DNA from 4 places in the Devosia sp. CAU 1758 genome. Region 4 is predicted to be linked to each of the others. Evidence: predicted binding sites of a transcription regulator. Region 4 holds the regulator's gene; each other region holds the start of a gene.
What was found. Region 4 encodes LexA, which represses DNA repair genes until DNA is damaged. Its sites were predicted from a motif close to TGTTCNNNNTGTGTTCNG; they were not measured.
Positions count from the first base shown of each region.

Region 1: the regulator LexA is predicted to act here: its motif matches at 1,667-1,684, upstream of ACXYMS_RS13545 (ImuA family protein).
Region 2: the regulator LexA is predicted to act here: its motif matches at 2,652-2,669, upstream of ACXYMS_RS09405 (DNA recombination protein RmuC).
Region 3: the regulator LexA is predicted to act here: its motif matches at 2,490-2,507, upstream of ruvC (crossover junction endodeoxyribonuclease RuvC).

Region 1 covers NZ_JBTLRJ010000004.1:32,436-36,498, reverse strand. The annotation lists gene ACXYMS_RS13560 (universal stress protein) at 1-340, opposite strand, end outside; gene ACXYMS_RS13555 (hypothetical protein) at 436-1,008, shown strand; gene ACXYMS_RS13550 (tellurite resistance TerB family protein) at 1,002-1,472, opposite strand; gene ACXYMS_RS13545 (ImuA family protein) at 1,700-2,509, shown strand; gene ACXYMS_RS13540 (Y-family DNA polymerase) at 2,394-4,063, shown strand, end outside.
Region 2 covers NZ_JBTLRJ010000002.1:692,486-696,548, reverse strand. The annotation lists gene ACXYMS_RS09425 (hypothetical protein) at 1-264, shown strand, start outside; gene truA (tRNA pseudouridine(38-40) synthase TruA) at 271-1,011, opposite strand; gene fmt (methionyl-tRNA formyltransferase) at 1,011-1,934, opposite strand; gene def (peptide deformylase) at 2,045-2,560, opposite strand; gene ACXYMS_RS09405 (DNA recombination protein RmuC) at 2,694-4,063, shown strand, end outside.
Region 3 covers NZ_JBTLRJ010000001.1:312,110-316,172, forward strand. The annotation lists gene ACXYMS_RS01540 (alanine/glycine:cation symporter family protein) at 1-447, shown strand, start outside; gene ACXYMS_RS01545 (YebC/PmpR family DNA-binding transcriptional regulator) at 566-1,312, shown strand; gene ACXYMS_RS01550 (GGDEF domain-containing protein) at 1,373-2,128, opposite strand; gene ruvC (crossover junction endodeoxyribonuclease RuvC) at 2,551-3,057, shown strand; gene ruvA (Holliday junction branch migration protein RuvA) at 3,054-3,671, shown strand; gene ACXYMS_RS01565 (HEPN domain-containing protein) at 3,668-4,063, shown strand, end outside.
Region 4 covers NZ_JBTLRJ010000003.1:371,059-375,121, forward strand. The annotation lists gene ACXYMS_RS11900 (IlvD/Edd family dehydratase) at 1-901, shown strand, start outside; gene lexA (transcriptional repressor LexA) at 970-1,689, opposite strand; gene ACXYMS_RS11910 (molybdopterin molybdotransferase MoeA) at 1,807-3,009, opposite strand; gene moaC (cyclic pyranopterin monophosphate synthase MoaC) at 3,006-3,485, opposite strand; gene trpC (indole-3-glycerol phosphate synthase TrpC) at 3,485-4,063, opposite strand, start outside.

The DNA.
Region 1 (4,063 bases), on a different contig from region 4:
GGTCCGAGGATTTCCCGGCGGCCGTTTCAAGGATGCCATCGGCGGGACGTTGGCGCGGCAGGTGCAGGATTTCGGCGGTTATCCCGGCCTCCTGAGCCTGATGGCGGGCGGCAGCGAGCAGATCGGCGGCTTCGGCGGCATAGGCTTCTTCAAGCCGCGCGACGATGGGACCGGCATCAATCGTGCCGAAGCCGCCCGAGCCGATGCCGGTGCTGACAGGGTCGGTGGCGGTCAGGATGGTGACATTGGCGCCGTTGAGCCTGGTCAACGCCAGTCCGGCTTCTAACGCCTTGTTGCCCAGGTCCGAGCCATCGATGGCAATCAGCAGGTTCTTGTACATTGCTTGCTCTCCTTGCGGGGGCAGTATGGTGCGGTCATCATGGCGGCATATTGATCTGGATCATGCCGGGTCATGATGGCGGGGAGATTAGTCCAATGCGCGCGAATGTCTTGATCAAAACGGCCGGCCTGTTGGGCGTGACCGCACTGCTTTTGGCGCCGGCCATGGCCCAGTCCGGCTTTACCAGCGCCTATACCGATCTTGATCTTGGCAGTGATTGCCTGGTGCTCGAGGCCGATGATTTCGGCGCCTCCTGGTCCTGCCCGGGGTACAAGGGCTATCCGCTGATGGTGCAAGAGGGGGATTTGCGGTTTTCGTTGAGTTATGGCTTTGACGCCGACGAGAGCAGCGCCGGCTTCCAGACCCTGCCGCCGTTCAATGAGTTGGGCGACACGCTCGAATGGCGGCTGTCCAATGCGCTTGGGCGCTGGTTCCCCATTGCCACCATCGTGCGCTATCACACCGCGCATCCGGAAACGGGCGAGAATTTCGGGCAGGTGCTGGTGGTGACCCAGATTGCCGAGGGCAATAGCTGCCACATCGCCTATGTCGATGCGCGCGCCAATGCCGATGCCAATGAACTGGCGCGGGAGGCGGCCGACCGGGCGGGGGATTTCGACTGCATGACTGACGAGGTCGAGATCATCGGGGCTTTTGAAGCCTACTGATCCTCGGCTTCAGCGTCGGCCTCGGTTTCTTCGGCGCGGCCGCGGATCTGGTTACGCAGGATGGTGCGGTCGCGACTCGAGACGCCGATCAACTCGGCAATGCGCCAGACCATGTTGTCTTCCAGCTCGTGATTCTGCCGGTCGGCAAAGACCACGGTCCACATCATGCGGATGATTTCGATGCGGTCGCCCATGTCGAGCTGGGTCAGGCCAGAGGTGAACTTGTAGAAATCCACCGCCTCGGCATCGTGCCGCGCCGCCTCGCGGATGAGTCGGTCGACGCTTTGTTCATCGAGATCATAGTGATCCATCAGCGCGCCGCGAATGGCCTTGCGCTCGGCTTTGTCCATGGAGCCATCGACGGCGGCCAGATGGACCAGAAGGGCGGCCACAGCCAGCTTGGGGTCATGCAGGTCCGCCGGCGCCTCGGGTTTTGAGAACAAGCGGGTCAGGGCCTCGAACATGGCGGTCAGCCTCTCTCGGGGTCGATGGACGTGGTTGGATGCGTGCCGGGAGGCAGGCAGGTCGAGACTAGCCATAAGCGCGTTTGGCTCAATCGACTTTTGCCGGGCTCACGCGGTCTTGAGCGGCGTGATGCAGCCCGGTCACACCGGGCAATGCAGAAGGGACTCGACTCACGAGAGATTCGGAGTCTAAATGTTCCCTCTTTGTTCACTTACACGGTCGCCCCATGCAGACCCAAAATCATCAACAGCGCCTTGCCGCGCTGCGGGATGTCATTGCCGAAATCGAGCGCAAGCCGGCGCTGGCGGAGATGCAGGCCCGCTCCTTCAACGTTGAGGAAGGGGCGTTTCCGCGCCTGCCTGGCGGGCTCCTGCAGGAGGTGTTTACAGATGCGGTCCGCAATGGCGGCGCCAGCCTGGGCTTTGCACTGGCACAGGCAAAAACCCTCCTGAGCCACAGGCGCATGGCCGTGCTCTATCTGCAGCTTGCCACCGATGCGCAGTTCTTTGGCCTACCCTATGGGCCGGGGCTTTCATCCTTCGGACTGGACCCGGCACGCCTTGTCATCGTCCGCGCCGCAGATATGCGCGATCTGCTCTGGGTGGCCGAGGAATCCCTGGCTTGCCAGGCCGTTGCCGGCATCATTGCCGATATCGGTGGTGATCCCGAACCGCTTGATTTTACCGTCAGCCGGCGGCTCAGCATGCGCGCGGTCGAAAGCGGTACGTCCCTGTTTCTGCTGCGCTATGGCCAGAAAAGGGAAGCAAGCGCGGCCCATTTGCGCTGGCACCTCCTGCCGCAACGGTCCGGGCGAAGACTGTTTGACGAGCGTGCTCCTGGAATGGCCCGCTGGGGGGTCAAACTCGAAAAGGGCAATGCCGGCCAGCGCAATGTCGAATGGATCCTGGAATGGACAGAAAATGGTTTCAAGGCACTCCCCAACGGGTCTGGCCACACGCGCCAGCCTCATCCCGGAACGTCGGTTCCTATGCCTGTTCCTGCCCTATTGGCCGACCGAATATCTCAAACGGCGTGATCCCGACCTCAAACCGCCGCTGGTTCTTTATGAAAAGATCAAGGGCGGGTTGCGGCTGGCGGCGCTCGACCGCGAGGCCAGCAGAGAGGGATTGCGCATCGGTCAGGCGCTTGCCGATGCGCGGGCCATGCTGCCCGGCCTCACCATTATCGAGCAGGATATAGGGATGCTGGTGTCGGCCTTTGCCGATTTTGCCGACTGGCATTCCAATGTCAGTCCGCTGGTGGCGGTGATGCAGGACATGGCGCCGTTCGGCGACCTCGTTCTCGACATCAGGGGGGTTGCCCATCTCTTCGGTGGGGAGGCCGAGATGCTGCGCATGGTCCTCAATCGGTTGCGCGGCCTAGGCTATACAGTTTCAGGCGCCATCGCCTCGACCATCGGCGCGGCCTGGGCCATTAGTCACTTTGCCCGCAGCCGGATCGTCGCCTCCGATCAGCTTGTCGATGTGCTCGATGCCCTCCCGGTTGCCGCGCTCCGGCTTGACCAGACGCAGATGGACCTATTGGCACAGATGGGTCTTAAAACCCTCGGTGAATTGCGGATGCGACCCCGAAAGCCCTTGCTGGCCCGGTTTGGTGCCTCGCTCATCCTGCGGCTCGACCAGGCCTATGGCCATATTGAGGAGCGGATGACGCCGCGCGTGCCGCCCGTCGATCACTTCGTCGAGCGCAAGTTCTTCGAGCCGATTTCAACGCTCGATGACGTGCTGTTGACGGCGGAGGGACTAGCGGAAAACCTCTCGCAACTGCTCGAAAGCGAAGGCCTGGGCGCCCAGACTTTTCACCTTTTCCTCTACCGCGTCGACCACAAGGTTATGACGCTCTCGCTCAATGCTGCACGGCTGACGCGCGACCCTAGACACATTGCCGATCTTTTCCGCCACCGCGCCCAGAGGCTGGAAGAAGAAAACTACGATCCGGGCTTCGGCATAGACATGGTACGGCTGGCGGCAAGTTCGCTCGACAGGCTCGAAGCCTCCCAATTGAGTAGTTTCACAATTGAGACCGGTGCCAGCGATCTCGACCAGCTAACTGACCGGCTGACGAGCCGGCTGGGTGCGCTTAGCGTGCTCAAGACCGAACTGGTCGAGAGCCATATCCCGGAAAAGGCAGCCCGGCTCGTGCCTGCCGTGGCAGGGGTGACCATGCAGAGGCCTGTCGGGCCTGACCGAGACCGGCCCCTGCGCCTCCTGCCCCAGCCCGAACTCGTCGCCATCAATGCTGAAGTGCCCGACGGGCTGCCGGCCTCGATGATGTGGCGGCGGCAGCAATATCGGCTAGTCAAGGCTGCCGGACCCGAGCGGCTGAGCGCCGAATGGTGGCGCTCGGGCGAACGGCTCAAACTTGTGCCCCTGCCAAAACCCAAAAAACCCGAGCCGGGAGAAAAGCCCAGGCTGCCGCCCTATATCCCGGACCTGCCGCTCTTTGACCCGGTCACGGCTACACGGGATTATTACGTCGTCGAGGACCAGGCAGGACACCGTTTCTGGGTTTTTCGCCTGGGGCTTTATGGCGGCAAGATCCACCCCATCTGGTACCTGCATGGGTTTTT
Region 2 (4,063 bases), on a different contig from region 4:
CCTTATCTTGTTGCCGACAACTGGGTGAATTTCTATGTGTCGTTGGCGGGTGCACTCAGCATAGTGCTGCTCGGCGGCAGCGAGATTATGCTGCTGGCCATGGGTCTGTTGGCCATCGTTATCGAAGTCAACATTGCCCGCCGCATTGTGACCCTAGCACCGATGCAGATCGTCATATTCATCGTTGCTCAACTGGCCGCAAATTTCCTCGGGCTGCTGATCCTGGGCGGCATCCTGCTCCAGACCATGGGGCCGGCGACCTAAGCTCACTCAGGGATAGTCGACGCCCGTGAGATAGAGCCCGGTTGGGGGAGCCATGGCCGCGCAGCGGCTGCGGTCCGCCGCATCGAGCGCCGCGCGAAAGTCGGCCGGGCTCCATTTGCCCATGCCCACCAGCTTGAGGCACCCCACCATCGAACGCACCTGATGGTGCAGGAAGCTGCGGGCGCTGGCCGTGATGGCGATCATCTCACCATCCCCGGTCACATCCAGCCGGTCCAGCGTACGCATGGGCGACTTGGCCTGGCATTCCGATGACCGAAAAGTGGTGAAGTCATGCAGCCCCAGGATCATCTGGGCTGCCTCGTGCATCTTTTTCACGTCGAGCGGCTTGGGCACATGCCAGACCTGGTTGCGCTCCAGCGCCGCCGGCGCCCGCCGATTGAGAATGCGATATTCATAATGCCGGGCCAGGGCCGAAAACCGCGCCTCGAATTCATCGCCCACCGCGTCGCATTCGACGATCACCACCGGAAAGTCCCGAAGGTGATAGTTCATCGCCTCGCGAATGCGGAACGGATCCCAGTCCTTTGAAAGGTCGATATGGGCCACCTGGCCCAGCGCATGCACGCCCGCATCCGTGCGCCCCGCCGCCTGGCTGGTGACAATCTCGCCTGAAAAGCGCTCCACCGCCTCTTCCAGCGCCTGCTGCACACTCATCCGGTCCGCCTGCCGCTGCCAGCCGCAGAACGGGGTCCCATCATATTCCACGGTGAGCTTGTAGCGCGGCATCAGCTGACTGTATCAGGCAGCGGCCCGGCACCACGCAGGAACGTCGCCGCATCCATGGCGCCCTTGCCCTCGCGCTGCACCTGAATAAGGCGCACCGCACCGCTTCCACAGGCAATGACCAGGTCGCCGCCCATCAGCGTGCCGGGCGCGCCCGCGCCATCCACCAGCGCCGAACGCAGGGCCTTGACCCGCACCGGCTTGCCACCCAGCTCCAGCTCGAACCAGGCACCCGGAAAAGGCGACAGGCCCCGGATCAAATTGTGCACTTCGCTCGCCGGTCTGGAAAAATCGATCCGGGCCTCGGCCTTGTCGATCTTGGCCGCATAAGTTGCGCCCTCGCCGGGCTGTGCGGTGAAATCGAGGCTGCCGCGTTCCAGCGCCGCCAGTGCCCGTCCCATCAGGTCCGCGCCCAGCCGCATCATCTGGTCGTGCAATTCGCCCGCCGTCATGTCGGATGCAATGGGGATGATCTCGGTCGGGCCCATGGCGCCGGTATCGAGCCCTTCATCCATTTTCATGACAACAATGCCGGTCTGACTGTCGCCCGCCATGATGGCGCGCTGGATCGGCGCCGCGCCGCGCCAGCGCGGCAGCAGCGAGCCATGCAGGTTCAAACAGCCGTATTCGGGGGCTTCAAGCACCGGCGTTGGCAGGATCAGCCCATAGGCCACTACCACGGCCACTTCGGCCCCCAGCGAGGCGAACTGCGCCTGTTCGGCCTCGCCCCTGAGGGATCTTGGGGTGAAGACGGGAATGCCGAAAGCCTCGGCAGTCTCGTGTACCGGACTCTTGCGCTCCGCCTGCCCGCGCCCCGCCGGCTTGGGCTCCCGCGTATAGACCGCTACCACCTCATGCCCGGCCGAGACAATCTCGGTCAGGGTCGGCACGGAAAATTCGGGCGTACCCATGAAGACGACGCGCATGGTCAGCGACCTCGTGGTTCGACAAGTTCACCATGAGCTCTACGCGAACGCAGCGCTCCCATAGACCTCATCCTGGGCCTGTCGAAGGGCGAGGTAGCGGCCACCGATTATCAGCTCGCCGCCCGCTTCGCCTGCTTCTCGAATTTTTTGATCACCCTGTCGCGCTTCAAGCGGCTGAGATAATCGATATAGAGCACGCCATCGAGGTGATCGAGTTCGTGCTGGATGCACACGGCCAGCTTTCCTTCGGCTTCCTTGGATACCAGCTTGCCCTCAAGATCGGTATAGCTGACCGTCACGTCATTGGGCCGCTCGACCTCGTAATAGAGCTCGGGGATGGAAAGGCACCCCTCTTCGGTCACCTGCATTTGGTCGCCAAAACCGGTGATCTCGGGGTTGATCATCACCAGCGGGGCCGGGGGTTCTCCCTCGCCTGCTAGGTCCATCACCACGATGCGCTTCATCACCCCAATCTGGGGCGCGGCCAGGCCAATGCCGGGCGCGTCATACATGGTGTCCAGCATGTCCTTGGCCAGTGCCTTGATCTCGTCATCGATATCGATGATCGGGTCGGCAACAGCGCGCAGGCGCGCATCGGGAATGACGAGGATTGGGCGGATGGCCATGTCAGAAAGTCCGGCGATGAATGGATTGCCCCCGATATGGCCATTTCCGGCCTTGCGGTCAACAGCAAGCCCGGTCAATCCGCCATCCATGCGGAACATTTTGCGAACAGAAGAATCGGACTAGACTGGGCACATGCGCGAACTCGACACCATCCTCTTCACCCTGGGTGATATCCCGGTCTCCCTTGCAACGGCCCTGCTGACCGGAGGCGCATTGCTGCTCGTCGTCCTTGTGGTCTGGCTGGTGGTTTCCGCCCGCGCCAATGCCGGGCGCGCCGAACTGGCCGCCCGGGAAGCCACCGAAGGGCTCAGGGCCAATTTCCTAGAACAGATCGCCGGGCGCGACACCCGCATTCGTGATCTCGAAGCGCAATTGGACCGCGATCGCGACCGCGCCGCCGATCAACTCACTACCGAGCGCGACAAAAGCGCCGAACTGCAATCCGAACTGGCCGCCATGCGCACGCGGCTCGACGAGCAGTCTCGGCAGAACGAGGCGAACCTTAAGCGTTTCTTGGAAGCGCGCCAGCAGATGACCGACGAGTTCAAGGCCATTGCCGGCGATGTGCTCCGTAGCCATAGCGAGACCTTTACCAAGCAGAACCGCGAGCAGGTCGATACGCTGTTGAAGCCCCTGCAGGACAAGATCACCGAATTCCACAAGAACCTGGTGGAAGACCGCTCGGCCATGGGCGAGCGCATCCGCGCTTTGGCCGAAAGCAATCTGCAGATCACCACCGAGGCACAGAACCTGACCCGCGCCCTCAAGGGGTCTTCGCAGACCCAGGGCGCCTGGGGCGAAATGATCCTTTCGACCATTCTCGAACAGTCTGGCCTGCGCGAGGGCGAGCAATATTTTACTCAGCAGAGCCATACTGGCGAGGACGGCCAGCGCCTGCGCACCGATGTTGAAATCCTCATGCCCAATGGCGATCGGTTGGTCATCGATTCCAAGGTGTCGCTGACCGCATTCGAGGCCTTCGTCAACAGCCACGAGGACGATCGCGACCAGCACTTGCGGGCCCATATCACCTCGGTGCGCGGTCATATCGCTACGCTGGGCGACAAGACCTATCAGCGTGCCGCCAGGTCGAGTCTTGATTACGTGATGATGTTCGTCCCCATCGAATCCGCGCTGGCCACCGCCATCCAGCACGATGCCAAGCTGGTTGAATATGGCATGGGCAAGGGGGTCATGCTGACCACCCCGACGACCTTGATGACCGTCTTGCGCACTGTGCGCAACGTGTGGGACATCGAGAAGCGCCACCAGAATGCCGAGGAAATTGCCGAACGTGCTGGCGCGCTCTACGACAAGGTGGCGGGGTTTCTCAGCACCATGGACAAGCTGGACGGGCACCTGGACAAGGCGCGCTCGAGTTTCGACGAGGCGCGCAGCCAATTGTCCTCCGGCCGCGGCAATGTCGTGCGCCAGGTCGAAATGCTGCGCGAACTCGGCGCCAAGTCCAGCAAGCCCCTTCCGGCGGGCTGGAATGGTGGCAG
Region 3 (4,063 bases), on a different contig from region 4:
GAGCTTACCGGCACGCCGCTGACACAGGCGGCGATGACGGTCCATATCGGCGGGGCGGGGCAATATTTCATCGCCATCGCGATCCTGTTCTTTGCGTTCACCTCGATCATCGGCAATTACTCTTATGCCGAAAACGCCATGACCTTTCTCAGGATCGGCAATATGCCGGGGCTTACCGTACTTCGGCTGGGCGTGCTGGCCATGGTGGTGTGGGGGGCATACGAAAGTGTGGCGACGGTGTTCAATGCCGCGGACGCCTCGATGGGGCTGATGGCGACGGTCAACCTGATCGCCATTGTGCTGCTCTCTGGGACGGTGGCCAAGCTCACCAAGGACTATCGGGCGCAGCGCAAGGCCGGCAAGGAACCGCTGTTCCATGCAGCCGATTATCCCGAACTTGTTGGCAGGATCGACCAGACCATCTGGAACAAGCACGATCCGGGCTGATCGAACGTTATTTGAAACGCGCCCGCCCCGGACACGCGGGGCGGGCGCTTTATTTTTACGCCTGCTCACCCTATAAGCACCGGCGAAATCGAAGAATTGCGCATATCCGAGGTATCGAATGGCCGGCCATTCCCACGCCAAGAACATCATGCACCGCAAGGGCAAGTCCGACGCGGTCCGCTCCAAGGTCTTTTCCAAGCTAGCCCGTGAAATCACCGTGGCGGCCAAGATGGGCCAGCCCGATCCGGCATTCAATGCGCGCCTGCGCCTGGCGGTGTCGAATGCGCGCAGCCAGTCGATGCCCAAGGACAATATCGAGCGGGCCATCAAGAAAGCCTCCGGCGCCGACAGCGAGAATTATGACGAAATCCGTTACGAGGGCTATGGCCCCGGCGGCGTTGCCGTCATCGTCGAGGCGCTGACCGACAATCGCAATCGCACGGCGTCGAACGTGCGCTCGTATTTCTCCAAGAATGGCGGCGCGCTGGGTGAAACCGGCTCGGTGGGCTTCATGTTCGACCGCGTCGGCGAAATCACCTATCCGGCCACGGTGGGCTCGGAAGACAAAGTGATGGAAGCGGCCATCGAGGCCGGTGCTGACGATGTCGAGAGCGACGAGGACGGCCACTATATCTACACCAGCTTCGAGACCATGGCCGAAGTGTCAGCGGCGCTGGAGGCCGTGCTGGGCGAGGCCGAGGCGGTCAAGGCCATCTGGCGGCCGCAGAACCAGACACCGATCGACGCCGAAAAGGGCGCGACGCTGATGAAGCTGATCAATACGCTCGAGGAAGACGATGACGTGCAGAACGTCTATTCGAACTTCGACATGAGCGACGAAGACGCCGCCAAGCTGGAAGGCTGAGGAGCGGTCGGCAATCGTGTGCTGAGCAAGAATTCCGGGCGGCCTTCAGGCCGCCCTTTTTCATGCCGTGCGCTTGAGATTGATGGCCGGATGATCTTCGACCTGGACCACGATTGCCAAATTGCGGCCGGCATGTTTGGCGCCATAAAGGCGCTGGTCGGCGATACGGAACAACTGGGCGAAGCTGGTGGTCTCGGAAAAGGCCGCGCCGCCGATACTGACCGAAAGCTGCCTGATCTCGCCATGCGGGCGGAAATCGGCGGTGTTGACGGAGAGGCGTATGCGGTCGGCGACCAATTGCGCCTGCCGATGAGTGACGCCGGGCAGGAAGACGCCGAACTCCTCGCCGCCCATACGACCGACGATGTCGCCATTGCGCAATATGGAGCGGATCGAGCGGGCGATGATGGTCAGGGCCTCGTCGCCGATGTCGTGGCCGTAAAGATCGTTGATCGACTTGAAATGGTCGGCGTCAATCATCAGCAGAGCGCCGCAGCAAGCGGCCGACGGATCGCGCAGCCAGGCATCGATGCGGCCAGTAAAGGCGCCGCGATTGAGGCAGGCGGTCAGGCTGTCGGTACGGGCTACGCGCCCCAGCCGCACATTGGCAATGGCCAGCCCCCGCATGCGCAGGCTGAAGTAGAAGAAGAGCGGCGCGCCGATTAGGATGGGCAGGGCGGTGGCGCTGATCAGAAGGCGCATGGCCACTTCCCCGCCCAGGTCGCCAAAGGCCACCAGATTGAAGGCAAGGGAGGTGAGGACACAGGCCAGGGTGCCAAACAGCGTCCAGCGCGCGACGCTCGTCCAGTTCTGCAAGGGTATGACCCGAACGGGTTCCTCCGACGACGAACGATGATGCGATCGCGGGGATGCAGGAGGGCGCAAATGGGAGGGCGCAAGCTGTTCCTGTTTCATGCCGCCGCCGAGGGAAGGCGGCGGGTGAGCCAGTCGACGGAAGCGAGTTGCTGCAAATGCTCCCGCAGCACAACCGAGATGGCTGCGGGCAGACTTGCCCTGCGAGAAGCCCGTATCCAGGCGTGTCCGGTGAGCGTGTCGTATGCCCCTGTCATGTTCGCCCCAATGCCTGCATTCCCAGAAACCGAAGCTAGCAGCGGTTCCTCTACACAGGGTTTGTCCATCCGGTAAAAATTGAACGAAGCGTCCAAAGATGTAGCTTTGTTGCTCATTTGTTCACTTTGCGCTTGGTAAGGTGCAGTGCCGCCACTACAAGGAATGCCATGACACGGGCTGTGCGAATCATCGGGATCGATCCGGGGCTGCGACGCTGCGGCTGGGGCATTATCGAAGCGTGGGACAACAGGCTGAGCTTTGTTGCGGGCGGCACGCTGACGCCACCGGTCGATGGCTCGCTGGCCGAACGCCTCGCCGCGCTGGCGGCCGGGCTCAATGGCGTGCTCGACATGCATGCGCCGGACGAGGCTGCGGTGGAAGAAACCTTCGTCAATGCCGGAGCACGCTCGGCGCTGATCCTAGGCCAGGCGCGCGGCGTGGTGCTGGTGACGCCGGCTATGCGCGGGCTGCCGGTGGCCGAATATGCCGCCAACCTGGTCAAGAAATCGGTGGTCGGCACCGGCCATGCCGACAAGAACCAGGTGGCGCTGATGGTCAAGACGCTATTGCCCAGCGCCGTGGTCAAGGGCGCCGATGCGGCCGACGCGCTGGCGATCGCCATCTGCCACGCGCATCACCGTGTCTCTGCCCGCCGCATGGGAGCCTTTGCATGATCGGGAAGCTCAAGGGCCTGGTCGACAGTTTTGGCGACGATGTCGTGCTGATCGACTGCGGCGGGGTTTGCTACGAGGTGTTCTGCTCGGGGCGAACGCTGCAGGCGCTGCCGCGGGTGGGCGAGGCGGCGGTGGTGTTCATCGAGACCATCGTGCGCGAGGATTTCATCAAACTCTACGGCTTTGCCAGCGAGGCCGAGAAGGGCTGGTTCAACCTGTTGACCAGCGTGCAGGGCGTGGGCGCGCGGGTGGCGCTGGCGATCCTATCCGTGCTCTCGCCGTCAGAACTGTCCAGCGCGGTAGCCCTGCAGGACAAGGCGATGATTGGCCGGGCCAACGGCGTGGGGCCAAAACTGGCGGTGCGCGTCGTGACCGAGCTCAAGGGCAAGGTGCCCGCCATTGGTGGCATCGATGCCGGGACATTGGGGCTGCAAACGGCGCTGGGCGAGGGCCTTGCCGCCGGCAATGTGTCTGATGCGGTGTCGGCGCTGACCAATCTTGGTTATTCCTCGGCACAGGCTTCAAGCGCCGTGGCGCGGGTCGTGGCCAAGGAGGGCGACGACACCCCGACCGAAAAGCTGATCCGGCTGGGATTGCGGGAATTGAGCAGTTGAGTCCCGATCTACAGCGGCAGATAGATACCGCCACTGCTTTTTTCTTGGCAGCGGAGCGCTGCTCACTGGAGTTGAAGTTCGATCCCTATGGGTTTCATTCGGTCTCCGCTCCGACGATAGTGAACTATGCCTTTGCAGTTGAACTGGCGCTCAAGGTCCTTCATGTGGTTGCGATCGGCAGTCCCGCGAAGGGACATGATCTCGAGAAGCTGTTCAGTCTCTTGCCGGAAGGGGTTCGTGAAAACCTCCCCCACCTTTCCGGGTGCGTGTCGGAGATAGCACGTTATTTTGAAGATTGGCGCTATCCATTTGAGACGGATTTGTTGTTCGGGGACTATGATAATCCCCGACGAGCGTTCATCGAATGCTATCGTGAGATCAGGCGGCGGCGG
Region 4 (4,063 bases):
ATGGCAGCAGCATGGACTGAAGGTGCCGCTGCTGGTGAACCTGCAGCCGGCAGGCGAATATCTGGGCGAGGACTATTACCACGCCGGTGGTGTCCCGGCGGTCGTCAACGAGTTGATGGCCCAGGGACTCATCCACGAGAATGCCCCGACCGTGAATGGCAAGACCATTGGCGAGAATTGCCGCGCGACACCCATCCAGGATGACAAGGTCATTCGGCCGTTCGGCAATCCGCTCAAGGCGGAATCGGGTTTCCTGGTACTGCGCGGCAATCTGTTCGACAACGCCATCATGAAGACCAGCGTGATCTCGCCCGAGTTCCGCGAGCGCTACCTGTCCGATCCGCAACATCCGGGCATGTTTGAGGGCAAGGCCGTGGTGTTCGATGGCCCGGAGGACTACCATCACCGGATCGACGATCCCTCGCTCGACATCGACGAGCACACCCTGCTCTTCATGCGCGGCGCCGGCCCCATTGGCTATCCGGGCGCTGCCGAAGTGGTCAACATGCGTCCGCCCGACTACCTGATCAAGAAGGGCATCCACTCGCTGGCCTGTATCGGCGACGGCCGCCAGTCCGGCACTTCGGGTTCACCCTCCATTCTCAATGCTTCTCCGGAAGCCGCGGCCGGGGGCAATCTTGCCATTCTCAAGACTGGTGATCGCGTTCGCATCGACCTCAACAAGGGCGAGGCCGATATCCTTATTTCCGACGAGGAAATCGCCACGCGCCGCGCAGCGCTGGAAGCGTCAGGGGGCTATAAGTTTCCCAAGCACCAGACTCCATGGCAGGAAATCCAGCGCGGCCTGGTCGACCAGCTCGGCAGCGGCGCTGTCCTGCGCCCAGCAGTCAAGTATCAGCGCATCGCCCAGACCGAAGGCGTGCCGCGCGACAACCACTAGCTCCGCGCACTCTCGCCAATAACAAAGGCCCGCCAGATAGGCGGGCCTTTTCTCATCGCGGATGTGGCTCAGTATTTGCGCAGCAGGCCCACTAGCCGGCCCTGCACCTTGACCCGGTCGGGCGGAAAGATGCGGGTTTCATAGGCCGGATTGGCCGCTTCAAGCGCCACCGTGTCGCCCTTGCGGCGCAGGCGCTTGAGCGTGGCTTCCTCGTCATCGACCAGGGCAACGATGATCTCGCCAGTCGAGGCATGCTCCTGCTTCTTGATAAGCACCGTGTCGCCGTCGAAAATGCCGGCCTCGATCATGGAATCACCACGCACTTCAAGGGCATAGTGCTCGCCGGCACCCAGCATTTCAGGCGGCACGGCAATGGTATGGGAGTGGGTCTGGATGGCTTCGATCGGCGTACCGGCGGCGATGCGGCCCATGACCGGGATCGACACCGGCCTGGCGTAATCATCTGATCCCATTGCGCTATTTCGAACTGGCGGATTGGCGACCTTGCCCAGATTGCCTTCGATGACGGAAGGCTCGAACCGCGACTTGCGGCCACCCAGCGAGGGGTTCATGGAATCGGGGAGCTTGACCACTTCCAGCGCGCGCGCCCGATTGGGCAGGCGACGGATAAAGCCACGCTCTTCAAGCGCCGTGATCAGCCGATGGATGCCGGATTTTGACGCAAGATCAAGGGCATCCTTCATCTCGTCAAAGCTCGGGGGAATGCCGCTTTCCTTCATCCGCTCGTGGATGAACATCAGCAATTCGTGTTGTTTGCGCGTCAGCATTGGCCCCACCATCCAGAATCGGAACATAGACGGAACGACCATACATGTTCCACTAATGTTCTGCAATGCCTCGATCCAGGAGTCCCGTCATGAACGAAAAGCAACAAGATGAACGCCTCAGAAGGCATTCAGGGGCACAGCCTCAACGATGGTCCCGACCGGCTGACCCGGATCATGCTCAGGCTGCACGATGAGGAAGTCGGAGCCGGCCAGAGACGAGGTATGACCACTGTCCGTCTGCGAGACGGGCTGTAGCATGGGGCCGGCGTCTGTTTGCACGAGGCGAGCCCGCATGAAGTGGCGGCGGGCACTGTTGGGCGATGTCGGCGCGGCCAGGGGCAGCCGCCAGGCCGGAGGTTCGGCGAGGCCAAGCCAGGCCCGCAGGGCCGGCTTGAGGAAAACCATGGCCGTAACCATGGCCGACACGGGATTGCCCGGCAGGCCAAAGACAAGGGTCCGGCCGCACGTGCCAAACATCAGTGGCTTTCCCGGCCGCATGTTGATGCGCCAGAAATCGAGGGTAACGCCGAGTTCCCTCAGTACGTCCTGGACCAGATCATGCTCTCCCACCGAGGCGCCGCCCGTGGTGATGAGGAAGTCGGGCTCGGCGGCAAGACTGGCGGCAACCTTGGCGCGGAGCGTCGCTGCGTCGTCGCGGACAATGCCATGGTCGGTGATGGTCTGGGCATATGGGGCGAGCATGGCGCCCAGCCCGAAACTGTTGGAGGCCACGATCTGGTCCGGGCCAAGCGGCGTGCCGGGCAAGACCAGTTCGTCGCCGGTGGCCATCAGGTGCAGATGCGGGCGGCACGCGACAGACAGGCTCGCCGCATTGGCCGCCGCCGCCACCGCAATCTGCATCGGCGTCAGCCGCGTTCCGGCCGCCACCAGCACCTGGCCAGTTGAAAAGTCGTTGCCTTTGGAGCGGATGCTGTGGCCTGGCCGGGCAGGGGCGGTGAACCGCACCCGGTCGCCCTCGCGCACGGCCTCTTCCTGCATGATGACCGTGTCTGCCCCAGCCGGGACCGGCGCCCCGGTAAAGATGCGGACGGCCTGGCCCGGACCAACCGACCCGCCAAAGCCGGCGCCAGCCTGTGAGGTGCCGACAAGGTCGAGGAACGCGCCCTCGGCGGCATCGGCAGCGCGCATCGCATAGCCATCCATGGCGCTGGCATCAAAGGGCGGCTGATCATGGCGGGCCTTCAGCGGTTCAGCCAGCACACGGCCAGATGCTTCTGCCAGCGGCACATTTTCGCGCACAACCGGCGGCACATGCGCGAGAATTGCCTTCAGCGCGTCGTCGACCGGAAGCAGGCTCATGGCGTCCGAACGAAATCGCCCGACTTGCCGCCGGATTTTTCAATGAGGCAGATGTCGGAAATGACCATGGCGCGGTCGATGGCCTTGGCCATGTCATAGAGCGTCAGTGCCGCGGTGGAGGCAGCGACCAGGGCTTCCATTTCCACCCCGGTCTGGCCGGTGGTCTCGGCGGTCGCCAAAATGATAATGGCATGCTTGCCATCGGCATTGATCTCGACGCTGACCTTGGACAGCGGGATCGGGTGACAAAGCGGAATGAGCTCCGACGTCTTCTTGGCCGCCATGATGCCGGCAATGCGCGCCACGGCAAGGGCGTCGCCCTTCTTGAGACCGCCGCCCAGGATCGTTGCCATGGTGGCAGCCTCGCCACTCAGTCGCGCCCGCGCCACGGCACGCCGTCGCGTAACCGGTTTGTCACCGATATCAACGATATGGGCCTCGCCCCGCTCGTTGAGATGGGTGAGGCCCCCGGCCATCAGCGCACCGTTTCCGCATGACCCACCAACAGGGTGCGGGTGGCAGCAACCACATCGTCCTGCCGCATCAGGCTTTCCCCGACAAGGAAAGTGCCGACATTGCACCGCTCGTCGAGCATGCGGACATGCTCATGGGTGACGATGCCGCTTTCGCTGACCAGCAGCACATCGTCCGGCACGCCAGCGGCCAGGTTCACCGTGGTTTCGAGCGTCGTTTCGAAGGTGCGCAGGTTGCGGTTGTTGACGCCGATGAACTTGGCGTCGAGCGCCAGGGCGCGGTCCAGTTCGAGCTGGTCATGCACTTCCACCAGCGCATCCATGTGCCATTCCTCGGCGGCATCGAGCAGATAGCGCGCCACATCGTCCCCGACCGCGGCCAGGATGATGAGAATGCAGTCCGCGCCCCAGGATCGGGCCTCGGCCACCTGATAGGTTTCGAACAGGAAATCCTTGCGCAGGGCCGGCAGTCGCGTCGCGGCGCGGGCCTCGATCAGATAGCTGGGCGAGCCCTGGAAGCTCGGCCGGTCGGTGAGCACCGAAAGGCAGGCAGCGCCCGCCATTTCATAGGCGCGGGCAAT